Regions from separate parts of the Paenibacillus sp. Soil724D2 genome, predicted to be linked through region 1. Evidence: riboswitches for the same ligand, from Rfam matches in the RefSeq annotation. Region 1 holds a riboswitch; the other holds the start of a gene.
What was found. Region 1 has a riboswitch for FMN ahead of ribD (bifunctional diaminohydroxyphosphoribosylaminopyrimidine deaminase/5-amino-6-(5-phosphoribosylamino)uracil reductase RibD). Riboswitches for the same ligand answer to the same signal wherever they lie in the genome.

Region 1 (15,134 bases):
ACCAGTTACCGCGAAAGATGTATACGAATGATCCGAAGAATAAGAACGTCCATGAGAAACCTACCTTCAATTCCTTGACCAATCCTGTGTTCTTGCTTTGCACTGTTATTTTCATAGTACGACCCACTCTCCCTTTTCGTTTTTGTATTTCATGTAAGTACAACCCGCGTTCCGTTCAGCCCAGTTGAGTGGGGCAAAGGCTTTGTCCTCATCCTCATCAATGTCAGAGGTGACACCATCGTAGTACAGGTTATTGTCATCATCGTACAGCTTGATCTTGGTCTTCTGCTCGGGTGGTAGTGCGTCCCACTTCTTCTGATCCCAGTCATAAGACTCCTTGTCCATCTTGACCTTATCTAACCAATCGTAAGTCACTTTCCACATTACACTGCCATCCCCTTCACGATTGTTTGTAGTTCCTTGATCGGTATCTCATAGGCATCTGCCTGTATGTGATGCTCTTTGCATAATGTAATAAGATTGCTGTTGTCCAGTGCCTTGGTGATATCGGCTTCCAACTTGATGATGTGATGTACCTCTACATCGAATGAATAGCGGACAGGCACGATACGTAGACACCACTGGCACAACCCCTTGTCACGGGTGCGGATCTCGATGGACTTCTTCTTCCACGCACTGGTGGATCTGAACCGTTCGGCTGCTGTGTTGCCAAGCTTCTTCCGCGGTGGTTTACTCGCACACACCACGGTCACGTCATGATAGCGTCCACAGTATTTGCACGATTTTTTCATGTTGCTCTCCTATTTGATCTTCTCTATTAATTTGTTCACTGTTTCCTGTTGCATAGCCATAGTTGCTTGAAGCTTATACATAGCATCCTGTTGGTGTGCGAACACATTACTATGATTAATCAAACTATGTATCTGTTCTGTTAATTGTAAAATGGAAGCCTGTTGTTGCCTTACCATAGTATCTAATCTATCTATTGCAGTCATTCCCTTGTCTATATATTCCTTATTAGAATTTGCTAATTCGATCAACCGTTCGACATTGCCCCCAAACGACGAGGTATTGTTCATTACCTTTGCTGCAGCTTGGTCTATGTAATTTGTAAAACCACTTAAAATATCGTACATCATATCAATCTTTTCCATGAAGGGAACATTGTGTTCAATCCTCTGTGGTTCTGCTAATATTGTAGGTCTACCCCTAGATGTCTGAAACTTGTGTATGTTAGCTGCCATATTGGATTCCCTGTTGATTTCTGTTTTGCCTTCCTTCTCACCTGAGATCCACTGGAACTCAAGCATGGCTGTGTTTGAATCGTCATCCTCGTCTGCGAACCTGTCAATCACCATGAACTTCCCTGTTGCAGTCTCATGGATCGTGCCATTTGCATACTTCTTACTAACTCCAAGACCTTTCCTGTTAGCCATGATTAACCTCTTTCTGTTTAGTTTGACAATCAACACATAATGTTTCGCCCTTTATAGTCTTCCATCCGACTTGACGAGCAACCCAGATAGCATCCTTCTTGGTTTGTTCGGCAGGACTAGACTCCGTGCAACCGTCACAAACCACATAACACATGCTGACAACCCTCATCTAGTCAACTCCTTTTCTGTTGATACTTTGTATTCTACGTCAAATACTTTGCCATGTCAATATATAAAAAAGATGACCCATAGGATCACCTTTATTCTACCCTTGAAAAAAACTCCATAATCTCTTTCTTGCGATTCTCCCGCATCGTTAACCGTGCCTTATGACCCGCACATCTCGAGCAACGGACACCCTTCTGCCAATCATGCAATCTAATGCTGCTCACGTTCCCGCAGTTGCATTTATACTTGAATGGCTTCTCACAGCCCGTGTACTCGCCTAACAACTCACAGCCGTCCTCTGAGAGCCTGAGAGCGACCTGTTCTTGGGTCAGTCTGCTGTCCTCGATCCAACAGTGTCTGCATCGCTTGCCCCCGTTCCAACCGTTCCATGTGAACGTGTACTCATGCCCGCGTGGACATTCACTGACCATGTGTGTGGAATTGTTCGTGTAAGTCTTTGACAGCAGCTTGTACCCTTCGTCTTCCAGTGACTTGACGATCACTGGCATCATCTTCTCGCGTAGTTCTTTTCTCTTCAAGTATCCCATCGGCATTAGAACCACCATCCCGACATCATGATGACAAACATTAACCCAAGTGTACCGTAGAACAACGACTGACTTCCTGCATCAAATTCTTCCAACCCAAAATACTCGTCTACTCTGCTCTTTAGCTTCAACATAACAATTCCCCTTTGTTTGTTTGGTCAAGGGGTCTAGCACTGGTATCATTCGTGAACTCCGCACCCATCAGGCGTTTCTACAGGGTCACCGACAATCGTATTAACGTCGACCATTTCTTTAATATTTTCCATGGCGACTTTCATGAGGCCTTGAATCGGGTGTTCGGACATGATCGTATTCCTCCTTAGAGTTGTTAGCCAGATCAACTGGCATCGGAAGCAAAAACGTCAAAATGCAATAATGGTTCATTTGTATAGTGCCCTTAGTGGAATATCGTTATGTACACTTTAAGAAGCAGTTTTAACTCGTGACCTTATCTTCATTGTTTTCAAAACAATTTGAATCCATGTGCGAATACCACCTTTTACTTTGGCAGCTCTGCTAATTAAACGAACTCCTGCAACTACTACAAACCATACGCGGATACGTCCTGCAAAACGAAAATCGGTAGAAAATTGCTTCTCATTGTATTGCGGAATGACATCAATCTGTGGCTTAGCCGTTAATTTCACATAGCGAATGGAAAAACCAAGCAGCGAAGATTTGATTCCCCATATAGCCCCTGTTGTAATTGCTGTTTCAGGAGCATCACCTACGCCTACACGAGTTATCCATTTCAAATCGGTACATTCGACTTTCGCTAATGTCTGCTTCGTCCAATCATAAAGGTTTAATGTATGTACAAGTGCTTCCTTTGCTTGATTGTAAAGGTAGATTATTTTTTCTTTGGTGATATGATCCTTGTTTTCATCTTTAAGTTCGGAACTGGATTTGGTTATGGTTTCAGATTTAATCATGATCCCCTTCGTAAAGCCTTTGAATTGTATGATTGGAATGACGTAACGATAGCGTATAAGCCCGAATAGCGCCCGCATTTCCACTGATAATGTATCGTTGTCCTTCACTCTGGTGAAGTTGAACTCTCCACGAATGAAACTGAATAAGAAAACGATGATCGCAAAAATGATCAAAAGAAACACAATCCACAGCCACAACAACTTAGAATCCCTCCTAATATAGGGATCTTTGAGCTATGCTCAAAGTCTCTCCGCTTTGGGATCTTTGAGAGCTATGCTCAAAGTCTCTCCGCTTTGGCATCTTGAGCATTGCCCAAAGACTCCGTTTAACAAAAAACTCCGCCTGCAAGAAAAAGTCTTCTCGTAGGTGGAGTTAGTATGACCCTAAAAAGGAAATGAAATGCATGTATGCGAGTCTTATTCTGTTTCATCACTTACATCTTCAAGCGTAAGCTGCTTCTGATCCCCGCCTAATCGGTCAAATAATAGACGTGTTTCTTCTTCAAGATCGAAATTCCCTTGGAAGCTTGCTGAATCTGGGAGCTCTGTAATCGAACTAAGCCCGAAGTATTCTAGAAATTGCTTGGAGGTTCCGTACAATATCGGTCTACCTACCGCATCGGCGCGTCCGACTTCCGTTATCAAGTCTTTGCCGGTTAAGGTTGCCAAGGCCCGATCGCATTTCACGCCGCGGATCTCCTCAATTTCGACCCTTGTAATTGGCTGTTTATAAGCAACGATGGATAAAGTCTCTAACGCAGCTTGAGATAAGGATGATCGTGAAGGTGAATAAGCTAATCGTTCAAAATAGGGCGCATGCTCAGCTAAGGTTGTTAGCTGATACGCTCCAGCTACTTCCACAATCTGAACGCCACGACCCTTTCGTTTGAACTCTGTTCTCATATCTTTAAGCAGATCACGAACCAAATAAAGATCAAGCTCCATGACTTCAGCTAATTGCTTGGCATCCAAACCTTCGTCGCCAGAGGCAAAGAGCAGTCCTTCAATAATTGATTTCATCTGTTGGAAATTGAGTGTCAATGTCAGAAACCTCCTCTTTCGCTTGGATGACGATGTCTTCAAACAGCTTGTACTGATAGCAAATAACTTTTTTCATTTTCATTAATTCGAGTATCGCTAAGAAAGTCACAACAATTTCTTCACGTGTCATTTCGTAATCGAATAGCTTCGAGAAAAGCAGCTTGCCGCCTTTAACTCTAAGTAAATCGACTACCTCTCTAATGCGTTCTTTGACAGATATTTCATCTCTACGTATTCTCGTAACCACATTGCGGTTAGCCAGCTTCCTTAGCGTTCGCTGAAAGGCAAACAACAGATCTGCGACATCAAGCCCCTCAACCGGGTTCTCCTGGATGTCAGGCAAGTATGATGTCAAATCCTCAGGTTCTCGCGTGTAAACCAGACTACGTTCTACTTCTTTATCCCTAAGCATATCGGCAATCGATTTGTACTTTCGGTATTCAATCAGCTTCGCAACAAGTTCTGCGCGAGGATCTAGCGAGTCGTCCATATCATCAAAATATTCATCAAATTCAATAACAGGCGGCTTAGGTAATAGCATTTTGCTCTTGATAGAGAGGAGAGTTGCTGCCATCACAAGAAATTCACTCGTAATATCCAGCTCCAATTCATGCATGGCTTGAACATAACCCAAGTATTGGTCTGTAATTTCTTTGATCGGAATATTATAAATGTCAAGTTCATTTTTATCGATAAGATGAAGCAATAGATCAAGGGGGCCTTCAAATGCTTCTAGCTTATAGGTTACTTTCATTTCGTTCTCCCCCTTGTCATATTGAAAATAGATTCATAACAAATTGCGCGGCAAACGGATAAACATGTCCGAGCGCCCATTGACCAGCTGGTGTAATCAGTAAAACAATAACTAGAATAAGTGCATAACGTTGATTCCGTGTAAACCATCCTTGCTTGTGAGAAGGAACAAGTCCTTTCAAAACATGCCATCCGTCGAGCGGGTAAAGGGGCAGCATATGTATGAGACAAATCATTAAATTAACGATGACGCAGTACTGCAAATAGACTCGCCACTGTTCAACGGTTATGGACTCGGTCCCTCCTAACAAAGCAGGAAGAAAGAAGTAGAGCCACCAGAAGAACAAAACGAGCAACAAATTCGTAAAAGGACCCGCTAAATAAACAAGTGTATGGGATAGCCTCGGTCTTTTCTTAAATCGTGATTCATCTACCGGTAATCTCTTCGACCAGCCATAGGGTCCGAAGATGATCATAGCTAGCCCCAAGGCATCTAAATGTGCCAAGGGGTTTAGCGATAACCGTTTGCTTTCTCGAGCTGTACGATCTCCGAGCAGCCAAGCTACCCCCGCATGAGCTGCGTCGTGCAGCGTCATTGCGATCAGAAAAGCGAACAACCTGGGCAGCAGTGTTTCCAGATGATAATAAGAAAGCATTACGAAGTGAATTGCTTCGTCAAATTCGCCATTTCAATCGCTGTTACGGCAGCTTCCCAGCCTTTATTTCCAGCTTTGGTACCCGCGCGTTCCACCGCTTGCTCAATGGAATCTGTAGTCAAGACGCCGAAAATCGTAGGTACGCCTGTTTTCAGGTTAATAGCAGAAACACCTTTCGCTACTTCGCTGCACACATAATCAAAATGCGGAGTTGATCCTCGAATTACCGCACCTAGTGTAATAACAGCATCGTATTTCCCGCTTTCAGCCATTTTTTGAGCGATTAACGGAAGTTCAAATGCGCCTGGAACCCAAGCAATATCTACTTCATCTTCATTTACACCATGACGTTTCAGAGCGTCCTGTGCGCCACCCAACAATTTGGATGTAATAAATTCATTGAAACGACCTACAACGATACCATATTTTAAATTTTGCGAAATTAAATGTCCTTCAAAAATGTTAGCCATGGTGAGATACTCCCTTTCTTATTTGAACAATTATTTGGATTAGATTGGATTTAAATGCCGCTGCCCGAGTCGTGGAAACTGAGCATATGACCAAGTTTGTTTTTCTTCGTTTGTAAATAATGGAGGTTATCAGCCTTACTATCCATTTGAATCGGAACCCGCTCAACCACTTCAAGGCCGTAGCCTTCTAGTCCTTTAATTTTGCGAGGATTATTCGTTAATAGACGAAGCTGCGTGATGCCAAGATCTTTCAAAATTTGCGCACCAATCCCATAATCCCGAAGATCTGGAGCAAAGCCTAGCTTAATATTCGCTTCTACGGTGTCTAATCCCTGCTCTTGCAAGGCATAAGCCTTCAATTTATTGATTAAACCGATTCCGCGGCCTTCCTGTCGCATATATAATAATACACCATTGCCCTCTTCATCAATCTGTTTTAATGCGGCATCCAATTGTGGACCGCAGTCACAGCGATGAGAATGGAAAACATCCCCAGTTAAACACTCGGAATGCACACGTACCAAAGTCGGTTTTGAAGGGTCAATTGTCCCTTTAACAAGGGCTACGTGTTCTTTGTTATCAAGCAGGTTCGTATAGGCAATTGCCTTGAAAACGCCGAAGTCGGTAGGAAGTTTAATTTCAACCTCACGTTCAACTAATTTCTCCTGCTGATTCCTGTAATGGATTAAGTCCTGAATCGTGATAATACACAAGTCGTGTTTCGTTGCAATCTCCATCAGATCCGGTACACGAGCCATCGTCCCGTCTTCCTTGATGACTTCACAAATGACGCCTGCTGGGTAAGAGCCACACAAGATAGCTAGATCTATTGTCGCTTCTGTATGTCCAGCTCTGCGAAGGACTCCCCCCTTCTTGGCAATCAGAGGGAAAATGTGGCCAGGTCTGCGGAAATCCTGCGGTTTTGTCGCGGGATCAATCAAGCCCATAATCGTTCTTGAACGCTCATGCGCAGATATCCCAGTGCTTGTGTCCATATGGTCAACAGAAACGGTAAACGCTGTTCCGTGATAATCCGTATTCCGAGCGACCATGGGAGGCAGCTCAAGTTCTTGTGCACGTTCTTCCGTTATAGGTGCACAAACGAGCCCGCGTCCCTCTCTGATCATGAAATTAATGACCTCTGGCGTAGTTTTATCAGCAAGTGCGATAAAATCGCCTTCGTTCTCACGATCCTCATCGTCTACAACAATAATGACTTTACCAAGTTTAAGATCCTCTAACGCTTCGTCTATGGTGTTGAAGTTTATTTGTGTCATATTCACCTCTCCTAAAAGCTTTGCTTTAGCAAAGCTGGCTTCGTAAGCGTAAACTTGAGTTTTGCTTTTGCAAAACTTTCTTCGTAAGCATAAACTGAGCTTTGGTTTAGCAAAGCAGGCTTCGTAAGCCTAAACTTGAGCTTTGCTTAGCAAAGCTTTTTTCAAGTTCCTACATAAAGCCGTTATCGGCAAGAAAGCTCGCAGTTAGCGTACTTTGCTTTTTCCCGTTTCCATCCGAAGATTCAGATGGACCGAACTTTAGTAGACGCTCCATATATTTGCCTAGCACATCGCATTCTATGTTGACTGTATCCCCGGCCTTTTTATCATGTAGGACCGTTTGAGCAAGGGTATGCGGGATGATGGATACCGCCACTTCACGATCATTTACATCAACAACGGTAAGGCTTATGCCGTCAACGGTGATGGAACCCCCGGAAATGATATATCGGAAAATATGCTTGTTCTCCGGTTCGAACCGGTAAACAACGGCATTTTCTTCGGGTATTCGTGAAAGGATCGTTGCGATTGCATCTACATGCCCTTGAACAATGTGCCCGCCGAATCGGCCATTCGCTGACATTGCCCGCTCCAAATTCACGCGTGTGCCTGTTTGTAGTTTGCGAAGATTCGTCTTGCGGTATGTTTCTGGCATAACATCCACGGAAAATGAGTCGTTATCAAAGGATATAACCGTCAAACAGACGCCATTTACAGAAATACTGTCACCCAGGTGGACATCTTCTAGTACTTTCTTGGCTGCGATGGTCAATACCATCGCTTGCCCTTGACTATGAATGCGGCGCATGTGGCCGATTTCTTCGATAATTCCGGTAAACATGCAAGTCCTCCATTCGTTAGCTCTTATAATTCGGATAGCCGGTTACGCATATATCCGGTCCGAACTGCTCGACCTTGAGTCGGTCGAGCGTAATCGCATCATCCATCTTCGCGAAGCCATCGAAGTTGATGTTTACAGGTGCTCCAGAGCCTCCGCCGATGAGTTTCGGCGCAAACATCAGCACCAGCTTGTCGATCAGGCGCTGCTCCAGCATAGCGCCGTTGAGCTTCCCTCCACCCTCTAGGAGGATGGAGCCAATCTCGCGCTCGCCGAGCTGCCGCATGGCGAGCGTTAGGTCCACCTGCGGGCCGTCCCCGCAGGTGAGGACCGTGATGCCGCGCGCTTCCAGCGCGGCACGCCGCTCTGCGGGAGCCTGTGCGCTCGCGAGCAGGATCGTCGGCTGACGATCCTGCTCCGTGAGCACCCGGGCGCCCTGCGGGACTCGCAGGAGCGAGTCCGCGACGATCCGTACCGGCTGCACAGCCGGTACGTCGCCGCGCGCGCTCAGCAGCGGGTCGTCGGCGATGACGGTGCTGACGCCGACCATGATCCCCTGATGCCGATGGCGCAGGGTATGAACGAAGGCACGCGACGCTGGCGACGTGATCCACTTGCTGTCGCCGGTCTTCGAGGCGATGCGACCGTCCAGCGTGCTTGCCGTCTTCATCGTCACATAAGGCATTCGGGTGACGATGTATTTGTTGAAGGCCTCGTTCATTGCCGCGGCCTCCTCTGCAAGCAGCCCAACCGCCACGTCGAGACCGTGCTCTCGCAGCTTAGCGATGCCTGTCCCAGCAACCTGCGGATTCGGATCCGTTCCAGCGACGACAACCCGTGACACGCCGGCCTCAATGAGTCGGTCGCTGCACGGTGGCGTCTTTCCAAAGTGACTGCACGGCTCTAATGTCACATAAGCCGTGCTGCCCTTAGCTTCCTCGCCTGCCATTTGCAAGGCGAGAACCTCGGCATGGCCATGTCCGCGCTTCAGGTGCGCTCCCATGCCAATGATGCGTCCATTTTTAACAAGGACACACCCTACTACGGGATTAATCCCTGTCTGACCAAGAGCACTTTCAGCCATTTGCAGAGCAAGTCTCATGTAAGCTTCGTCATTCAGTACATGCACGAAGTTCACCGCCTTTCAGGTTCATTCCAAAATTTGAATGCAAAAAGGCCCCTCCGTGTATCGGATAGGGGCCAGAGATTGTCTAGATAACACGAAGAAGCTTCATCCATCCATACTTGCCGCATTTTTGATCAAATCAAACAACAACGACGTATCTGCTTCAAAAAACAGACCTGCCGAATTTTTGTTTACGTGAAAAAATGTACAAGCATGCATAGCGAATCAAATGTTCGCGTTTTCCTTCTCCCATCCAGACTATACTGTCGGTTCCGGAATTGCACCGGATCAGCCGTAGCGAAGCTGTGTGTCAGGTACCGCTAGCTTCAAAACGGGTCACGGACTTATCGAAACCATGTAACGGGTACATGCTATCGAATCACCGCCGGTGTGGAATTTCACCACGCCCCGAAGGTTTTGCATACATATGAAAGTAACTTACAACTAAGAACTAGCTAAAAATTACTTTGGTAATGAAAAATTTATCACTCACACTTACAAAAAGCAAGTGCTTTTTTCCTTTTCACATTAATTTCTTACTTTTTCAATGAATTCACTCGGAATTAAATCAAAAAAGAAACCTATTGAAATAGATCAACAGGCCTCTTTTCGAATATGTCGAATTATACTTCTACAACTTCAACTTTCTCCATCAAATCTTTGCCTTTGAAAGCATCGACTAATTCCATTCCTTTGGATACTTTACCGAATACGGTGTGTTGTCCATCCAAATGCGGTTGCGGTTGGTAAGCAATATAGAACTGGCTTCCACCTGTATTTCTGCCCGCATGAGCCATAGCCAAAGAGCCGCGCTCATGTTTGTTCGGGTTGATTTCACAGTCGATTTGGTAACCAGGGCCACCAGTTCCTGTTCCAGTAGGGCAGCCACCTTGTGCTACGAATCCTGGAATAACACGATGAAAAACAAGTCCGTTATAGAAACCGGAGTTTGCTAATTTTTCAAAGTTAGCAACAGTATTCGGTGCATCGTTTTCGAAAAGATTGATAACGACTTCGCCGCCACCTGCTAGTTTAATTTTTGCTTGTTTGGCCATTTGTGGTCCACTCCTTTAGGAAATAATATCTTATTCTACTATGAAAACATCCATTTCACAAACTGCGCTATATTTCTAACACAATTCTCCCCCGACCATGCCCTGTTTGACTGCGAAAATGTGCTTCCCGCTCAAACGTAAAGAAGGAAACCCCGTGAAACTAGGCTTCCTTCTTTTTTATTCAAAACCATTTAAACGGTCTCGCTCATTTGTTTCATTCTTGCAGGAATGATGTCGTTGCCAACGATATTATCAAACGTTTCGCGTTTCACGACAAGATCACTTTGACCATCTTTCACGAAGACAACACCAGGACGGCGGATACGGTTATAATTGCTTGCCATTGCATAATTGTATGCTCCTGTGCAAGATACAGCGAGTACGTCACCTGAATTTACTTTTGGCAGGTTCAGATCCCAGATCAGCATATCGCCGCTCTCACAGCATTTCCCTGCTATAGACACAACCTCTGTTGGTTGCTCTGTAGCGCGGTTAGCCAACATTGCCTCATACACAGCATCATACAAAGCAGGACGCGGATTATCCGTCATTCCGCCATCTACAGCTACATATTTACGCACTCCTGGAATATCCTTTGTTGTCCCTACTGTGTACAACGTAGTTCCAGCGTCACCCACGATGCTCCGGCCTGGTTCAACCCAAATTTCAGGCATTGGAAAATCATTGCTGCCGAAGTTGTCTTTAATCGCGTCTGTAATAGCTTTCACATAGACGGCAACCGGAAGCGGGCTATCTTCGCTCACATAGCGAATGCCAAAACCGCCGCCAAGGTTAATGACCTTGAATGTAACGCCTATTTCTTTCCGAACTTGAACGGCAAAGCCAGCCACTTTCTCAGCAGCTATGCGGAAGCCTTCCACTTCAAAAATTTGGGAACCAATATGGGAATGAACACCCAATAGCTCCACGTTGCTTAATTGCGAAGCCTCCTGAACAGCGCGGAATGCTGATCCATTGCCCATGTCGAAACCGAATTTGGAATCCGTCTGGCCTGTAGAAATATATTCATGCGTGTGTGCCTCAACACCTGGCGTAATACGCAGTAAGATCTTCACCTTTTGGCGCTTCTCTCCGGCAATCGCATTCAACATTTGAAGTTCGATAAAGTTATCTACGACGAAACAGCCAATTTTGGCATCGATCGCCAATTCTAATTCAGTGATTGTTTTGTTATTGCCATGGAAATGAATGCGGTCCGCTGGGAAGCCGGCTTGTAGCGCCGTATAAAGCTCACCATCGGAAACAACGTCAAGTGACATTCCCTCTTCATCTACAATTCGGCACATGGCCATTACGCAGAATGCTTTACTTGCATAAGCCACTTGGAATTTCAGACCAGATGCTTTGAAAGCATCTACGAATTCACGGCAGCGCCCACGTACTAACGCTTCGTCAAATACATATAAAGGTGTGCCATATTCAGCAACTAATTTCGTTGCATCGACACCGCCGATTTCGAGGTGGCCTTGGTCGTTTATTTTACTAGTACCATGTAAATACATAGCTTTATTTCCCTCTCTCCCTGAACCATCTTCTTGCTATATTCCGCCAAGAGGTTAATGTACATTACTATTAAAAGTACCATATGGCATGCGCTTTTGACAATACACGCTTCGACATAAAAGCAAAAAAGGACAAGAGAATTCCCTGTCCTTTTTCTGCTATTTGGATTTTGGTTGACGTGTGCCATCGATCGGCTTTGTAATACTAAGCCGCGTTTTGCCTGCAAGCACCGGACGCCGAACCAGGATGGCAAAGAAGCTTTTGGCGTTAAATGGAATAAAGGGCCACATGTAGGGTGCATTAAAGGATTTCCTTGTCGCTAGCAGAATCAACCATATTGTTGAGCCTACTACAAAACCGGGCACATGGAAGATCGCCACGATGATTAAGAGCGCAAGCCTTACAATTCGATTCGCTAAACCCAGCTCATAGCTTGGTGTCGCGAACATCCCAATGGAGGCGAGTGCCAAATACAGGATAACCTCATTGATAAATAGACCGGTTTTCACCGCGATATCTCCAATCAAAATGGCTGCCACTAAACCCATTGCGGTAGCGAGCGGTGTAGGTGTATGTACGGCTGCCATTCGCATGAGATCAATCCCTATATCCGCTAACAAGAACTGAACCAATAGCGGCAGGGTTCCTTCCTTCTGCGGACCGAGAAATTCTAGTCCCGGCGGCTTTAAGGAAGGATCCATTACCATCATAAACCAAAGAGGGAGCAGGAAAATCGAAGCCATAATGCCAGCAAAGCGTACCCACCTTAAATAAGTACCGATGAAAGGCGTTTGTCGATATTCCTCTGCGTGCTGTACATGATGGAAAAACGTTGTCGGCAGGATCATGACGCTCGGCGACGTGTCCACAAAAACACATACATGTCCTTCAAGTAAATGAGCGGATACAACATCCGGCCGTTCCGAATATCGAACCATCGGGTATGGGTTCCAACCCTTATTCACAATCGCTTCTTCCAGTTGTTTTTCAGCCAGAGGAAGGCCGTCTATTTCAACATTCTTTATTTTATCTTTTACAGCTTGGACTAAGTCCGCATCAGCAATATCGTTAATATAAGCTACACAGACATCCGTTTTGGTTCGTTTGCCGATTTGCAAGATTTCCAGCTTAAATCTTTCATCGCGAATTCTTCGTCTGACTAATGTCACATTCAATAAAAGAGTTTCCACGAAGCCATCTCGTGAACCTCGAACAACCCGCTCTAAGTCAGGCTCAGCGATCGAGCGAACGGGATAACTTTTAACATCGATCGTAATGCCTGCTGTCTCCCCTTCAATGAAAAACGCCGTTCCGCCCATCAATACTTGTCCTACGACTTCAGACATTTTCTTGTAGGACTTCACTTGAATGTGCGGAATTAATTTCTCAATGAATGCTTCCAATGTATGATGTGAGACGGATTCTTCATCCGCATAAGTGAGACGTGTAATGATATCTGTTAACACCGTATCTTTGGCAAATCCATTGCAATAGAAGATGCCTACGCGCTTGGATCCGAACACCATTTCTCTGAGTATGAGATCGAAGCTTCGATCGAGTCCTACTCGTTCCTCCAGCACCCTTCGAACTTCTCGAATACTTCTGGGGATATCGTCCTGAATTTTGAGCTCCTTTTCTTCAGGCGTCATGTTGGTTATTGGATTGTAAGCAGATAAATTCCCCTCCTCATCTACGGCCAGCTTCTCTGTCTCTCCCTGTGATTCGTTTGATTCGATTGATTCGTTCGAGTCATCCTTATCGCTTCCATTTCCTTTTTTCACAATAAACTTCATTTGCACTCCTCCTTCAACACACGTTAATAAAACAACCACTCAAACAAGGATCCAAATACTTTACCGAAAATCATCGCCATTAAAAGCAAAATCATATAGGATCCCATGCCAACACGCTTGGCGAGGATGGGCAGCACGTTAATGATTTCCGTTAACGCTGCCGCTAGCATGCCAACAAAACATCCGGCAAAAATACCTACTACCGCTGTTCCCATGGGAAAAAGGTGCAGCTTAGCATCGCTAAAATCAACCCATGTAAATAAGAGTGAACCCATCACAACAGCCGCTTCATAAGCGTGTATTTTTGAAAACGAGCGTGTGATCTGGGCAAGTCTTGGAATAATATCCAGTACCACAAGGAACGCGACCATGCCGCTGCCAACAGCGATTCCACCTGCTAATCCGATAAAAGCCGCCAAGAGGGCTTCCCCAAATAGGGTAATCACGCACGGTCTCCTTCCTCATGAATTTTGATGTATTCTTCCGTTATCACATAATGGTTTATATTTTCCTGGTACATGAACATTTCCACTTCCAGCGGGCTTGGTTCTTCATTGAATTTCTTCTTGAACAGGTGGTTGAAAAAAATGACCATTCCAACACCAATACCTAGGGAATACGGGATTTGCAGAATGAGCGGATGCTCCACTTTTTTCCCTGTCATCAATTCATAAATGCGTTGGTGAACTTCCAGCATAGAAACATCCGCATGGAAATTCATGATGGCCAGCCCCGATCCGATGAACAAAAGAAGCCAAACCAAACCGATAAGTATTGGACTTGGCTTTCTAGAATCGGAGATAATCTCGAGAAGCACATGAGGTTCTCCGAAATGCTCAATTTGCAGCTGTGGATAAAGATCTTTCACTTTACGAACGATCAGCATCATATCAATGAGAACCCGATTGCCATCCTCTTGTTGCGGACGATGAATGATCAACTCGTTCAGAGCTTGCTCATATTCAGGTTCCACGAAGATCTGAGCGATATGACGTAAGTACACGACATTCCCCTTGCGAATACTAGCTTTTCGGCGAAGCCGGATGTATAGATATGGTTTTCCATCCTGAGCCATAGTTTCACTCCCCTCAGAGCTTTACGGTGAATCATCCATGTATAGGAGTAGTATGCAAAATCTTTCCTTCCCATAAACACCTGATAAGATGGTAAATTCTCCAGGAATAATGTCATCTGCATTATGGCATAGTAAGATTGAATAACGATAACTTATTCCATATAAAGAAGGTGATAACATGAAAAAATTCGCGTTAACACTAGTCATTATTGGTGCGCTGAATTGGCTCTTGGTTGGGCTTTTCGAATGGGATTTAGTTTCTGCTTTATTGGGAGGAGATTCTCATCGTGAATCTTCCGGTCTAAGCCGCATTATTTATACGGTAGTGGGCTTATGCGGAATTTACTGCGTGAGATTTTATTCAGACGACAGGCACTCTGCCCGATAAACATGCTCGTGATCACAAAAAGCCGCAAACTACCCACTAAAGAATTAGGGTAATCAGCGGCTCTTTTTTATGCAGAGCAGACTATCTGACTTG
Region 2 (15,134 bases), on a different contig from region 1:
AACAAAAGGGAAGATGCGAAAGGTTGGGAGATTGAATTAGCCATCCCTAAGGGAAGACATCTTTATAAGTTTGTAGTGAATGGGGAAGCATGGATTTTGGACCCATTGAATCCGAGTGTGTCAGAAGATGGGCAAAATAATTCGGCCATAACTGTTACTGAACAGGGAGAAGTACTGATCCGAACAAATGAAATTTCAAAAGAGCAACCTGGATATATGTATGAAAACTTTACGGCTATCCAAAGTCCCGAATGGATTAAAAAGTCGGTGATTTATGAACTTCATCTCAGGGCGTTTACCGAAAATGGTTTTAATGGACTATCAGAGAAGATTGACTATTTCAAAAAAATGGGAATCAATACACTATGGCTGATGCCTTTCAATGAAGTTGGACATGAAGGAAGGTTAGGTAAATATGGCGACCCCTATGCGGTAAAAGACTTCTATTCCATTGATCCCAGCTTTGGAACCAAAGAGGATCTACTTTCATTTATTCGAAAAGCTCATGACAACGGGATCAAAGTCATTTTGGATTGGGTGTTGAACCGCACAAGTGTGGATCACATTATGACAAGAAGCCATCCGGAATATTTCACTCGAAATGAACAAGATGAGATCTATTATGATGTGCCTAATCGAGCGTATTTTGCCGGTCTAGAATTTAGTAACCGCGAGATGAGGAAATATGTCATTGAGGCTATGAAATATTGGATAGTCGAGTTTGATTTTGACGGTATTCGATTGGACGATTCGGACATAACTCCCTTTGATTTTCTCTCTGAAATTAAGCATGCGCTGCAAGAAGTAAAAGCTGATCTCATCCTAATCTCACAGTCCTACGATGAGTATCATCATATTGAATCTTGTGACTTGACCTACGACGGCAGTCCCCGAATTCTAATACGTGATATGGTTGATGGAACGATCGCTCAGAGCGATTTTATAGCGATTTATAACTCTTATAAGTACAGCTTTCCTAGGAATGCGCTAAGAATGAGATGGCTGGAGGAAAAGGAACGGTCAAGAGCATGTAACTTTTTTGGCGAAAAACTTGCAAAGGCTGCGGCTTCTATCTTGCTGACGCTTGAAGGTGTTCCATGTATGATGATGGGGCAGGAATTTAATGAGAGTACGTTGGAAACATGGACATCCTTATTCGATGAATATAAGCTGAACTGGAATCAATTCGATATGGATATGTTCGAGCACTATCAATTTCTGATTCATCTTCGGACGAACAATCCGGCATTTTGGATGGGAGATTTAACGTTCATTCGCAACTCTGAAGAGCAGGTTTTATCTTACTTGAGGCAACACGAGGATAGTAAATATTTGATCATAGTTAACTTGTCAAAGGATGCTTTATTTGTTCAATTTGACAATGACGCGTTGGCAGGCGAATTTATCACTGATAGAGAAAATATGATCTATCTTACCGGAAGGGACGACCGCCGCGTTGAGAATAATTCATCCAGTCTATGGATTGATAGCTATGAAACAATGATATATAAAAAATGATAGTGTTACCGAAAAGCCCTCTTTGAACACATACAAAGAGGGCTTTAACAATAAGTAAAAACTATTGGTTTTTAGCAAGTTCTTTTCTGTTTGGTGCAATTGGAGGTTGTTCTAACCATTTATTTTTTATCATGAGATCAAACCAATTTTTCGATACAGTCAAATCCTTGAGAATGATCCGCTCATAATCAAGAATTAGATCAGACCTCATGGAACCCGCTAGTCCTAATCCATGATAGGATTGAGAAGTCAGAAACAAAAAACCAGTATGAAACATGATAAGTTTATCTGAAAACGGTGAGTCTGTAGATTCGGTTATTTCCGTTTCCCATGACATCGGAACAGGTAAATTATCATCCTTTAGTTTTTTGCTTAGCAATTGAATGTGGTCATTTGAAGTTTGAACGGCGTCTGTTAGAAATTTCCTTATTTCTTTGGAACCGGCAATTTGACTAAATGCAATTCCAAGTGTTTTTGCCATAATACTTTTCTTTAAGTTAAGTGAAATATTGCCTATTTCTATGGCTGAAAGAGGACGTTTATCTCCCCAAAAACCATCGAGATATTTTTTGCTATCAATAAACTCTGGGGTTGTACGCGGGAAAAAATAAGGATCTCTTTGGAAGTGTCCCTTTTCGAGTAATAAATCAACGGTGCGTTGGTACATATTTTTTCCATCCGTCAAACAGGAATCAAAAAAATCTCTTAAATCTTTTCTAACGGATGTAGTAAGCGAATAGATGTGACCGTTTAAACCATGTATGGTCATGAGATACAAATAATCCAAACAGAAAATATCTGAAAATAACCTTCCAATATTGGGATTGGTATCTGCTTCTGTAAACCCTATAGGTAATGGAAATCCATCATTAAGCATAAAGGTAGAGACCTGCTGCATTTGATTCTCTGAAATTTTTATTGCATCGTTAAAAACCTCTCTAATGGACGTATCCTCTATTATTGAAAGCATATATTTATTTACTTGATTTACCATAGATTCGTTTACATATTGCCCCCACAAAGCTCCGATTTCCGTTGAAGTTAGTTTTAATTGAGTAGTGTTCATATCTGTATCACCTCTAAAAATTAGATTGTCCAATTTGAAAAGGATTTATCATTTATCTCCGATTGAAACTAGAACAGGTGCAGTAAGCTTGTACCACACCAACATGCCAAGAGAACTCAGACCTACCAAAAATAAAAGGCCGTAAACATGTTTAAAAGAATAAGGAAGTGACGTATTCTTTTGAATTTCGAGTAGTATGCCGCAAATCGCAACTGAAATTGAACCTCCAAAAAATTGGATCAGCTGCATAAGTCCCATGCCAGAGCCTATTAATGATTTTGGAAGAATGCGTGAGGTCTCGTTGTTCAAAGATGCAATCGTTGCTGAAAAAGCAGGCGAGAAACAAACATAACCAAAAAGTAAAACGATTGGCGAAGCGCCGAGAGTCAAATAAAAAGCAATCATCACGAAAGATAAAATACAATGCCCTATAAACATAAAGCGTAGATTACCGTATCGATCTATCCATCGTCCGACGAAGCGTGTCAAGAATGCCGACAAGATGGCGCCTGGCGCAATGGTTAAGCCAATCATCATAGCTGATTGATCGAACACTTTAGCTAACACCAACGGCATAAGAAATAAATTGCCAAGGTTCAATACTAAGATACAAAACCCGATCATAACAAGCTTACGATAAGCTGGATTGGTCAGCAGTACAGGGTTAATGAATGTTTCTTTCCCATGTTTCAAGTGCCAAGCATGAATAAGCAATGAAATACAACTGACAGCAAGCCATGTCCCAGAAACTTGCGTCACAGCTAACAGCAGCGAAGTCGCATTGACGATCGTTAAGAGACTGCCCAGAATATCGAACCGAAAGGTTGGCGTATTTTCTTTGGGAAGCAAACGCACAAGGATGGGAAGAATGATAAGAACAAGGCAAGTGATTGCGAACAATCCGTTCCAACCCAAGTATTCGCTAATCAAGCCGCCAACGATCGGACCGAGTCCGAAAGCCATTGCACTCCCTGCGGAAATCATGGCGATGGCTGACCCGCGCCTTTCAATTGGAATATATCGACTTGCTAATACTAAACCAAGGCCTGCCATTACCCCTGCGCCTGCAGACTGAAGAATGCGAGCCATGAGCAAAGCATGGAATTCCCGGGCAAATAATCCGAAAACCGATGAAGATCCAAGCACCAAGAGCCCCACGGTCAGCAGCTTGCGAATCGGTACGACATCTGAGAGCCTGCTGTAAATCACTGTCGATAAGGCATACCCGATGGAGTAACTTGAAATCACCCACGATCCGAGATCGGCGGTGATCCCAAGATCTTGAATAATACTAGGAATAGATACATTGAACATCGTCGTATTCATGACAACAATGAACAAGCCAATTGTCCATACCGGCATTACAATTTTATCGTTCATCTAATACCATCCTGTCTAACTAGAGATCTGTTTTATTTATCCCCCTATTATACAAATGTCAGTCAAACATAAAAAGAGCTGCCCGCGGCAGCTTTTTTAGTTTCTTTGGTTTGCTGACTATTCCTTACATGCATAATAGAATGTTCTTTTATCCACACTAGAAGGTATGAAGCAAAAAGCAAAAATGCGAGGGGGAAAGATCTAAAATGGAAAAGATATTACTGCGGATTTTATTTGCCTCATCATTAGCAGCTGCCCCATTCATTTTGAAACGTAAAAACCTGCTCATGTATCTGACTATATTCTTTTCGAAATGTGTTTTATCAAGTTCGATCGATTCCTACTTTATTAAAAAAGGGAAGATATCGTACCCCGTTCGTCCTTTCGCCAAAGTATTTGACACGAATATTTTGTACGATTTGTTATTCTATCCGCTTTTAAGTGTTATCTGGGTAAGATCGACTTATCAGAGCAAGCCAGTTGAACTCCTCACGAGAAGTTTATATTTTAGTGGACCAATGACTTTACTTCAATGGTTTTTAGAGAGAAAAACCGATTTGTTTAGATGGAAATCCTGGTCTGTTCTTCATACATTTGCATCAATTAATTTTACTTTGTTTACAATAAGAGCGTTTGTGGGTTTATTAAAAAGGATTACGCCTGAAGTAAGAGGAGGACATTTTGTAGAGGAACGATCCCATAGCAAGATGCCATCACCTGAGTTCATAGCAAGTTTAGCAAATCACCGACTGCCAGATGACAACTATGCACAAATCCAATAAAATTGAGAAACTATTATGGGCCATCGCACTCCCTGGGTTTGGTCAGTTTTTAAACGGGAAATATGTTAAAGGAATCACGTTAATTATCTTGGAATTTATCGTGAACTACATGTCAGATCTCAATCAAATTATTATTGACAGTTTCCAAGGAAACATTCAAGAGGCCATCCAGAAAACCGATTATCATTGGTTAATGTTTTACCCTTGTCTCTACATGTTTGGTATCTGGGATGCTTATAAAGACGGGGGAGATACGACAGAGTATGCGTATATTCCTTTTGTATTAGGCGCTTTTCTGGGGACGGTAGGAATCATCTATTCGGATGTGTTTCAACCTTTCGGTAGTCTATTAGGTCCGGTTTGGCTGCCTATGCTATTTTCATTTGTTGGTATTGCAATAGGCGTTGTTCTATTTCTTTTTTTAAAACGACGTCATTCAACACTTTAAAGGGTATCCCTGTCAGATAGATAAGACAGCTGGAGATCCCTTTTTCTTTTTTGTATCTATTACTTGTGCGTTCGTATATGGTTTATTCGAATAATAGGATTATATATCATGTGTGTTGGTATATTACCCAATCGTCATTTCTCTCGTACGCATAAGATATAGTATGGGGGAAATGGGGGGGGGGGAAGTAATGCCGAAAAAAGTAGCAGTGAATAAAGAGCCAGTGAAGAAAGATATTCTAAAAAAAGTAATAGAAATGCCGGAAAAAGAAATAGTGAATAAAAAAATGATGAAAAGTACGAGTGCAAGGGAGGGGAGAAATGGTATGACGAGAGTCTCAAGGGAAGAAATTAGTGAAAAAATTAACGAAGCGATAGATGCATTGGGAGCCTCAAAGCGAAGTGTCTCTGCAGATAAACTTAGACGAGCAGAGGAAGAGATTGATAAGGCCTTACGTATTCTTTTAAGAGCGCAACGTGAAATCAGTACGAGAAGAAATTGGTATATATCAGAGTAAAAAATATATGATTGAAGCCAAGCAGGGATGAAATTCCTTGCTTTTTTTATTTATAGGTGTTAATATCACTTTCAACGTTAAACGTTTATATGAGCCAAATAAACAAACGAATAAGATTTGAACCTTCGGGGCAGGGTGAAATTCCCTACCGGCGGTGATGGATACGGAAGTATCTAAAGCCCGCGACTCCCAGTCTGTATAGAGTGGGACTGACTTGGTGAAACTCCAAGGCCGACGGTATAGTCCGGATGAGAGAAGGTGAAGGACAACTTGTTAAAAATTCAATTTTTAATAGGTCTGTTTGTCAATGCCCCTGTTGATTCTAAACAGGGGCATTGTCTCTTTCAGGAGGTTCAATTCAAAACATCATAAAGGGATCTTTGAGCTAATCTCAAAGTCTCTCTTATTAGGAGGTTTTTGAATTGGAAAATGTATTTAAGCTTGGAAGTAAACGCGCAAGTTTGTATTCATCAAGTATCAGGGGTATCAGGGGTATCAGTGGTATCTGGTATGTGGCACTAGGAGCTACACTTTGGGGGTTGGACCCTCTATTTCGAATCTTATTGTTGAAAAGTTTTACCTCTGCACAAATTGTATTCATTGAGCATCTGCTGCTGGCCTGCTATGCGCTTCCGGTGCTGATGAAGTACCGCAAATCCTTAGCCGGCAAACTAACACTAGCTGTTATTGGCGCTCTTCTATTTATTTCTTGGGGTGGATCGGCCATAGCCACCATACTCTTCACTTCGGCTTTCGCTCACGGCAGTGCTAACTCCGTACTGCTGTTGCAGAAATTACAGCCCTTGTTCGCCATCGTATTGGCTCGTTTACTGCTTAAAGAGACACTGCCTTCCAAATTTTTTGCCTATATCATTATGGCGCTGTTAGGTACGTATCTGCTGACGTTTGGTTTTGCTTCACCGGAGATGGGCTTGAAGGACTTAGGCACGTTAAGCTGCTTATTTTCAATTCTAGCGGCCGTCTTATGGGGGGGATCGACCGTCATGGGTAAATTCCTGCTGCAGAAAAATTTGGATTTCCCTGTTGTCACATCGCTGCGCTTCCTGATGGCGATCCCGCTGCTAACGATTGTTCTTTTGGTAAGTGGCGATGCTTGGCATGTAGGCGGTTCTAGTGGTGATCTAACACTTATTGCAGTGAACCTTTTGTTCCAAGCCTTTTTCCCGGGGTTGATCAGCATGCTCCTTTATTATAAAGGGCTATCATCGACAAAGGCATTCTTTGCAACGCTTGCCGAGCTTGCTTTTCCAGCTGTAGGTGTATGTATAAACTGGGTTGTATTTGGTCAAAAGCTGACTGTAGGACAACTCGTAGGCTTCGTGTTTATTTGGTTAACCCTATGGTTAATGAGCCGCAGTAAAGGAAATGTCTAAGCCATATCAAATAAGAAATTATATATTGAACGTAAAAAGAACCCGCTAGATTTAGCGGGTTCTTACTATTTTCTTAGAAACTAGCTGCAACATCTTTTGCTTGTGCAATTGCTTTTTCTTTAATGGATTGAGCTTTATCCGGCGTTACAGCCATGCCTTCAACAAAAATGGCTTCGAAGGAAGGGATACCGTAGAATTGAGAGACTTTTTTCAGGTAGCTAAAGCCACTTTCAAATGCTGCAGCAGGACCTTCGGAATAAATGCCGCCACTCGCTTGAATATGAAGGCCTTTTTTGTTTGTCAACAAACCAACTGGACCACTTTCCGTATATTTGAAAGTTTTACCTGCAACGGAAATTGCATCAATGTAAGCTTTCAATACTGGAGGGAATGAGAAGTTCCACATTGGAGAAACAAAAACATATTTATCGGCAGCCACGAATTGGTCAACGAGTGCGCCTAAACGTGCAACTTTTGCTTTTTCTGCATCAGACAGCTGGTCAAAAGCTGTTCCTGATTGAAGTTTCCCCCAACCGCTGAATACATCAGCATCAATTTGAGGAATATCTTGTTTGAAAAGATCCACATGAATAACCTCATCGGATGGATTCGCTTCACGGTATGCCTCGATAAATTCTTTACCTACCGCTAGGCTGAATGATGTTTGGTGATCATGCGGGTGTGCTGTGATATAAAGTACTGTTGCCATAATTAATTACTTCCCTTCTATACTTAAAATAATTACAGTTGTTATTATAACTTATTTTCAGTAAATATCAAACAAAAAATTAGTTACTTATAATAAAAGGCAAAAATGGAGTGGTCCAACACCTATTTTAATAGAAATAGATCATTGTCTATCCGTTATAAGTTCAAGGTCCATACCTCTAATAGAATAAAAACATAAGATATACAATTGGTTTAAATGGAGGTGTCTAGCTTGTGGTGTTCAATACCCATAAAAAAAATCAAATGAATCCAACTACAAGAAAACATATACGTAAAAAGAAATGTATCATCAAAAAAAAGAACAGCTGTGTAACATCCGAGATAAAATTGAGAGACTCTAGTACTGGCCGGAAAAAAGATTGTAAAAAGAAAATAATGATAGGTAGCCCTCATAGAAGGAAAAAACGGAAACCTGCAGCTTGTCCTCGACCAGAAATTAATATAACTGTTCCGCAAGGACCACAAGGTACGCCGGGACCTCAAGGACCACAAGGTACGCCGGGACCTCAAGGGCCACAAGGCACACAGGGATCACAAGGGCCACAAGGCACACAAGGACCTCAGGGACCACAAGGCACACAGGGTGCTCCGGGGCCCTCGGGACCAATCATCATCCCTATTGTCAACTCTTTGCTAACTGCTGACAGATATTTATTTATTGCGAACACAGATGTTACTCTCCCAACAGTTATTCCTGCAAATCAATTCACAAACGATGAAAATGAATCAGTAGCTGAATTTACTGATCTCAATCAAAATAGTTACGCTAATCTCTACATTAACGGGATCATGCAAGTTGGTGTCTCTTATAATGTGAGTACAAATGCCTTGACCATTATAACCGGCAATGACACCATTTTTGCAGGAACCCCAATCATACTTGAGATCGTTCGATTATCGATTCAAATCATTTCTTGAAATGTTCGATTGTTCGCAATTGATCAGCCCTTCCCTTTTTCTATCACTAGCATAATCTACTTGAGAGAAGGGAGGTGATATAAATGCCAATTACAAAACCCTTCATGGCTTCCAGAAGATTTAGTGCTACTATAGCGGACGGGACAGGTGTAGGTGCTGCATTTAATATTCTTGCTACAGCCACCACCAATGACGCCGGTGCTGCTGCCACAGCTTTTCCAACTGCACCTGCGTATTATAATCTTTATATTAATGCACAGATTCAAACAGCTGACACTTCAACAGTTACCACTACGGCTATTACCATTCCAGGCGGTGATGCACTCGATCCTGCGACTCCAATTGTGATCGAATTTGTTGTAAACTAATTATTTTTCTTGACAAGCAGAGGATCGCCTAGGGAGCATATATAGCTCGCTTATAGGCGGTCTTTTTTTATGAAAAGAAGCATAAGAAAGAATCAAGGTATTTGATTGTTTTGAAGATTTACAATTTATTATCTTGTGGTTGACACAGGAAAAACAAAAATACGTTATTTTTGTTATGTGGGAACGGTCTCACACGAAGAAATGGGGTTGAAGCATGGAGCTTACGATTAAGGAAATTGCCCTGCGTGCCGGTGTATCCAAATCAACTGTGTCGCGGGTGATTTCTGGCAAGGGCTATACAAGCTTGGAGGTACGCGATAGGGTACTCCAGCTGATTGAAGAACTGCAATACAAGCCCAACGCAGTGGCAAGGGCTATGGTTTCACAGAGAACGCACAACATTGGCGTACTCATTTATCGCCAGCATCATCCTATTGCGTCTCATCCGTTTTACGGCAAAATTCTTGATGCTATTTTGATGACAGCCGCAAGCTTGAATTATTCCGTTTTCGTTACGACAGATCATGATATGTCGCTGCGTTCTGCTGATTTTATGATGGAGAAAAGGGTGGACGGATTGATCCTAATCAGCCGATTGCAACAGAACGTCATTGATTACATTGCTAACTTCGGAGTTCCATACGTGATGGTCAATGGCTCCACGGATGTCGACGGGGTCATGCATATTGTCAATCAAGACGAGGAAGGCGGACGGAAGGTCGCTGAGTATCTAACGGATTTAGGGCATCGTCAGATTTTCGTGATCGCCGGACCGCAGACGCATCGCAGCCATAATTTGAGGCTGAAAGGTTTTAAGAAGTACATGGCAGGAATTGGTGTTCCGATCTCAGCATCATCGATCTTACAGGCATCGACCTCCACCTTCGGGGAAGGGTATGAGTTAATGCGCAGCCATTGGGAGCAGTTTCGTGCAGGCGGGTTTACATCGCTTTTTGCCACCAACGATATGATAGCGCTGGGCGCCATGAAGTTTATGTTGGAGCAATCGGTACGCATACCTGAACAGGTAGCGGTTGTAGGCTTTGATGATATCGATTTTGCCGCAATGTTCTCACCCTCTTTAACAACCGTCAGGGTCAATACAGAGGAGATGGGGACTCAGGCCTTGAGCTTGTTAGACAAGCTCATCCGTCAGGAAGCTAACATTGAGAATCCCAAGCAGCTTGTACCCAAATTAATTGTCCGGCAATCGACCAAATAATTTTTATAGGAGAGGAGTGGTTAGTCCGCATGCGCTGGTATCTAAAAGCGATAGGTCCACGTAAAATCGTGGAATTTATCATACTTATTGTGTTCGTCATCTTTTTCTTGGGCCCGCTGCTCAACCTAGCCATACTTGCTTTTACTGGAAAATGGACCTACCCAGATATCTTGCCGCATGAGTGGTCACTGAAATGGTGGACATTTGTGTTACAGCAGGAGGATATCGCGAAGTCGATCGGTTTGTCGTTTATGATCGCATTCATCGTGACCGCTCTATCCATTGTGCTTTGTATCCCTGCAGCCTATGCGTTTGCTCGCATACGTTTTCCGCTTAGTCGGTTCTTCTTGTTCTCATTTCTACTGACTCATGCTTTTCCGAAAATGGGACTTTATGTATCGATAGCCGTGCTCTTTTACAAACTCGGACTAATGAACACTTTGATAGGCGTTGTCTTGATCCATATGATCAATGTGCTCATGTTCATGACTTGGATTCCCACGGCAGCTTTCCGCAATGTGCATACAGCTCAAGAGGAGTCAGCCAGGGATGTGGGGGCGAGCCCATTCCGCGTATTCCGCAGTATTACGCTGCCGATGGCGATGCCGGGTATTATCGTGGCTTCGATCTTTACGTTCCTTAACTCGCTTGATGAGGCTCAGGGTACTTTTCTGGTGGGTATCCCCAATTACAAAACGATGCCGATCGTCATGTATTCTATCATCAGCGATTATCCGGCCTACGCGGGTGCTGTATTTTCCATTATTTTGACAGCGCCGACGATTATCCTACTGCTGGCCGCGCAGCGCTTTGTGAGCGCAGATATTATGTCCAGCGGCTTCCAACTCAAATGACGATAGACCAATTAGCAAAGCAATGCTTCCGATGCGAGTTTTGTTTCGAAGTAATCGCTTAGAAGCAATGCTCAACAAAACTTTTAGGGGGCACCTATGGACATTCAGCTTTCCGTTCAACAATTGACGAAGCGTTATAAAACAGGAGAAGGCGTAACAGGGATCTCCCTCGATGTTCGCAAAGGCGAGCTAATCACACTGCTGGGCCCTTCAGGCTGTGGTAAAACAACGGTGCTTCGCAGCATCGGCGGGTTTCTCGACCCAGATTCAGGCGACATTCTCATTGAGGGCAAAAGCGTGCTAAAATCACCTCCGGAAAAACGTCCGACTTCCATGGTGTTTCAAGGTTACAATTTATGGCCGCATATGACGGTGTTTGACAACCTGGCATTCGGTCTCAAAATACGCAAGATGAAAAAGACTGACATCGATAAGGCTGTGAACGAAGTGCTTCAGCTGGTTCGCTTGCCTGGAGCAGAGTTCAAATATCCCGGTGAACTCTCCGGCGGTCAGCAGCAGCGCATAGCAGTTGCGAGATCCTTGCTCCTTAAGCCTGCTGTTCTTTTGCTGGATGAACCCTTTTCCGCACTTGATGCGAAGCTTCGGCACGAGATGAGAGAAGAGCTGCGGGAAATTCAAGCCAAGACTGGCCTTACGATGGTATTTGTCACGCATGATCAAGAAGAAGCGTTATCGATTTCAGATCGCATTGTCGTTATGAACCAAGGCAATATTGAGCAAATTGCTACACCGCAAGAAATTTACGATGAACCGAATACGCTGTTTGTTTCCCAATTTATCGGTAAAATGAACTTTTTGAAAGGGGTGATCACGGCCGGCGGGTTGACCGTAGGGCATCTAAGTTTTCCAAATATAAAAAATCTGTCCGGGCAAGTAAATCTGGCCGTTCGACCTGAAGACGTGATAATAGAAGGTGAAGAGGGAGAAGGCCTTTCCGGCGTGATCAAACAGGTTATGGTACTTGGGCATTATGCCGAAGTGTCCATCGATTTGCCAGAGTACGGCACAATCCGGGCATTTCAACCAAGGGATTTCGTCAAGGATCTTCATACAGGGCAACAAGTAAAAGCAAGCTTTGCAAAAGTTTTAGCGTATCCGGAAAATTAGACCTATATCCCAAGGAGGAATTATCTATGTTTCGCAAGAAATCCGCTGTTATGTTAGTGACATTAATGACTGCTACCGCTGCTTTTGTATCTGGGTGCGGCAGCTCTTCAACGAATGCAGGTTCTGCAGCTCAAAGCACCAGTCCGGCCAAAGAAGCAGCTGGTACTAAACAACAGCCTGTCGAGTTTAACTTCTATTTTACCGGCTCGCAAAATGTCAAAGATCTGTGGGATACGTTGATTCCCATGTTTGAGAAGACAAATGCGGATGTTAAAGTGAAACCGGTCTACATTCCTTCAGGAACAGGCGCACAACCAACCTATGACCGCATTACGGCTGCCAAGCAAGCTAACAAAGGCTCAGGCGATATCGATTTATATGAAGATGGCTTGTCTTATGTAACTCGGGGGCAAAAAGATGGTCTATGGGACACGTTACCAGGCGACAAAATTAAAAACTTGGCAAATGTTGATGAGAAAACGTTAAAAGATATCTCCAATCTCGCTATTCCTTATCGTTCATCAGCGGTTGTATTAGCTTATAACAGTGACAAAGTAAAGACACCTCCAACTACTTTGGATGAATTGTACGATTGGATCAAGAAAAATCCAGCCAAATTCGCTTACAATGATCCATCCACAGGGGGTTCCGGTAATTCTTTTGTAGCGACAACTCTATATAAATTCCTGCCAGAAGAAGCCATCCATAATTCCGATCCAAGTGTTGAAAAAGGGTGGGATCAAGGCTTTGCGCTGCTCAAGGATCTAGGGAAATCCGTATACGGCAAAGGTATTTATCCAAAGAAAAACCAAGGAACTTTAGATTTACTGACGAGCGGTGAAGTTGATATGATACCGGCATGGTCGGATATGGTTCTTGAGCAATTGGCGAAAGATCAGCTTCCAAAAACAACAAAAATGGCGCAAATCAAACCAGGCTTTAACGGCGGACCAACCTACTTAATGGTTCCTAAGCTTTCTGAAAAGAAGGATGCGGTTTACAAATTCTTGAACTTCGTTCTTTCTTCTGAGGCACAAGCTGTGGTTGTAGACAAAATGCATGGTTTCCCTGGGATCAAGCTTTCCAATATGTCGAAAGAAATTCAAGATTCATTCAAAGGTGCATCCGAAGGATTCCGCTCCTTCAATATCGGCGAACTAGATAAAGATATGACCAAACGCTGGCAAAGTGAAGTTGCTGCCCAATGAGTAAACAAATGAAAATGGGGATACTGGGATTGCTTCTGGTCATCCCCTCTTTTTTATTGCTCTTCGTCACTGTCGTCATTCCTATCATCATTTCCTTTAAAGAAAGCTTTACCAATAAGTCTGGCGGTTACGATTTGTCCAATTATACGTATTTATTTACGGATAAGCTGATGCGCTCCAACATCATTTTTACACTGGAAGTGACAATTATTTCGGTCATTCTCGTGCTAATTATCAGCTACGCGCTGGCAGCTTATATGAGGTTTAATAACGGTACGATGGTGAAATGGATTCGCAATATGTATATGATTCCAATCTTTATCCCATCCGTTATCGCTACGTACGGTTTAATTCAATTGCTTGGCAACCACGGTTGGGTGTCCCGCATGTTACTTCTGGTCAACGGTGGGGAAATGCCGCGTATTATTTTCGACATGAAGGGGATTATTATCGCCAATTTGTGGTTTAACATTCCGTTCACAACGATGCTGCTTGGATCAGCCTTATCCGCTGTCCCCAATTCTGTCATTGAAAGCGCGAAGGATGTAGGGGCACGGAGATTGCAAATCTTCGTCCGTTTCATTTTGCCGCTTACGTATAAAACTTTGCTCGTTGCGATTACTTTTGTATTCATGGGCGTGATCGGTTCGTTTACGGCTCCATTTCTGATTGGACCCAATGCTCCGCAAATGCTAGGTGTATCCATGGAACAAGTTTTCGGTGTTTTCCAAGAAAAACAACTAGCTGCGGCTATCGCTTTCTTTACGTTCCTGCTATGTTCAGTAATGGGATACTTTTATATCCGCAGTATGATCACGGAAGAGAGCGCGAGGTCACGATGAATCAACTTATTCTGGATGTACAAGGAATTGTACATCCCAACTCCTCCAAAACACATATTTCGTATCGGTTTCACTTAGGAACTCAAGGTGGCAAGCTAAGGATCCATTTTGCTTATGAACCTAAAAACTTGGATGATTGGGAACAATCAAAAACGATGATTTTCGAGAGTATCGACAAGTACACGGAACCCAATCAGCGTGAGCGGGTTCAGGCGAAATGGGAATCCTTCCTGCCGCTGAAAAACTTAATAACGGTGTCCGTTGACGACCCTGAACGGCACCGCGGTGCGGGGCATCGGCATGATCCTGAGCAGCTGTTGGTTATTAATGAGCTGGAAGCTTCGCCAGGCTTTGTCAGTGGTAAAATGCTTGCAGGCATGTGGCACGTTACGTTAAGTTTGCATGCGATTGTTACAGAAAGCTGCCGTTACACCTTACAAATTCATCAAGAGGAGGAATAGCGGCATGCCCTGGATTGCTTGCGAATTACACAGTCATACTTTCCACAGTGACGGAAGACAAACGCTCATGGAGTTGGCTAATGGTGCAATGGCGCTTGGTTTCGAGTGTATTGCGTTGACCGACCACAATACCATGACGGGTTTGCATGATAAAGATGCCGTGGAGCAAGAAACCGGAATTTCGATCATTTCCGGGATGGAATGGACGACCTTTTACGGGCATATGGTGACAATCGGACTGACCAATTTTGTTGACTGGCGTCCGGCAGGTCCAGACGATATCCATAAAGGGATTGCCG

Region 2: another riboswitch for FMN. It lies ahead of ASG85_RS31230 (DMT family transporter); the one in region 1 lies ahead of ribD (bifunctional diaminohydroxyphosphoribosylaminopyrimidine deaminase/5-amino-6-(5-phosphoribosylamino)uracil reductase RibD).

Annotation. Positions count from the first base shown of each region.
Region 1 is NZ_LMRY01000058.1:151,238-166,371, reverse strand. Features, by position in the region: gene ASG85_RS33310 (hypothetical protein) at 1-115, opposite strand, end outside; gene ASG85_RS33305 (hypothetical protein) at 112-384, opposite strand; gene ASG85_RS33300 (HNH endonuclease) at 384-752, opposite strand; gene ASG85_RS33295 (hypothetical protein) at 762-1,397, opposite strand; gene ASG85_RS33290 (hypothetical protein) at 1,658-2,113, opposite strand; gene ASG85_RS39665 (hypothetical protein) at 2,119-2,247, opposite strand; partial or broken gene ASG85_RS37445 (sporulation protein YtfJ) at 2,311-2,418, opposite strand; gene ASG85_RS33285 (DUF2953 domain-containing protein) at 2,536-3,246, opposite strand; gene scpB (SMC-Scp complex subunit ScpB) at 3,463-4,065, opposite strand; gene ASG85_RS33275 (segregation and condensation protein A) at 4,049-4,840, opposite strand; gene ASG85_RS33270 (site-2 protease family protein) at 4,857-5,495, opposite strand; gene ribE (6,7-dimethyl-8-ribityllumazine synthase) at 5,495-5,965, opposite strand; gene ASG85_RS33260 (bifunctional 3,4-dihydroxy-2-butanone-4-phosphate synthase/GTP cyclohydrolase II) at 6,016-7,242, opposite strand; gene ribE (riboflavin synthase) at 7,412-8,083, opposite strand; gene ribD (bifunctional diaminohydroxyphosphoribosylaminopyrimidine deaminase/5-amino-6-(5-phosphoribosylamino)uracil reductase RibD) at 8,100-9,209, opposite strand; FMN riboswitch at 9,444-9,626, opposite strand; gene ASG85_RS33245 (peptidylprolyl isomerase) at 9,830-10,261, opposite strand; gene lysA (diaminopimelate decarboxylase) at 10,453-11,784, opposite strand; gene ASG85_RS33235 (spore germination protein) at 11,944-13,578, opposite strand; gene ASG85_RS33230 (stage V sporulation protein AB) at 13,602-14,024, opposite strand; gene ASG85_RS33225 (stage V sporulation protein AA) at 14,021-14,653, opposite strand; gene ASG85_RS33220 (DUF378 domain-containing protein) at 14,832-15,041, shown strand; gene ASG85_RS33215 (SulP family inorganic anion transporter) at 15,123-15,134, opposite strand, start outside.
Region 2 is NZ_LMRY01000056.1:220,952-236,085, reverse strand. Features, by position in the region: gene ASG85_RS31260 (alpha-amylase family glycosyl hydrolase) at 1-1,518, shown strand, start outside; gene ASG85_RS31255 (DUF3231 family protein) at 1,580-2,584, opposite strand; gene ASG85_RS31250 (MFS transporter) at 2,633-3,964, opposite strand; gene ASG85_RS31245 (CBO0543 family protein) at 4,171-4,746, shown strand; gene ASG85_RS31240 (hypothetical protein) at 4,730-5,194, shown strand; gene ASG85_RS31235 (hypothetical protein) at 5,385-5,711, shown strand; FMN riboswitch at 5,829-5,975, shown strand; gene ASG85_RS31230 (DMT family transporter) at 6,173-7,105, shown strand; gene ASG85_RS31225 (FMN-dependent NADH-azoreductase) at 7,179-7,814, opposite strand; gene ASG85_RS37380 (DUF4183 domain-containing protein) at 8,048-8,752, shown strand; gene ASG85_RS31215 (DUF4183 domain-containing protein) at 8,836-9,120, shown strand; gene ASG85_RS31210 (LacI family DNA-binding transcriptional regulator) at 9,335-10,342, shown strand; gene ASG85_RS31205 (ABC transporter permease) at 10,372-11,196, shown strand; gene ASG85_RS31200 (ABC transporter ATP-binding protein) at 11,293-12,324, shown strand; gene ASG85_RS31195 (extracellular solute-binding protein) at 12,351-13,532, shown strand; gene ASG85_RS31190 (ABC transporter permease) at 13,529-14,374, shown strand; gene ASG85_RS31185 (hypothetical protein) at 14,371-14,835, shown strand; gene ASG85_RS31180 (CehA/McbA family metallohydrolase) at 14,840-15,134, shown strand, end outside.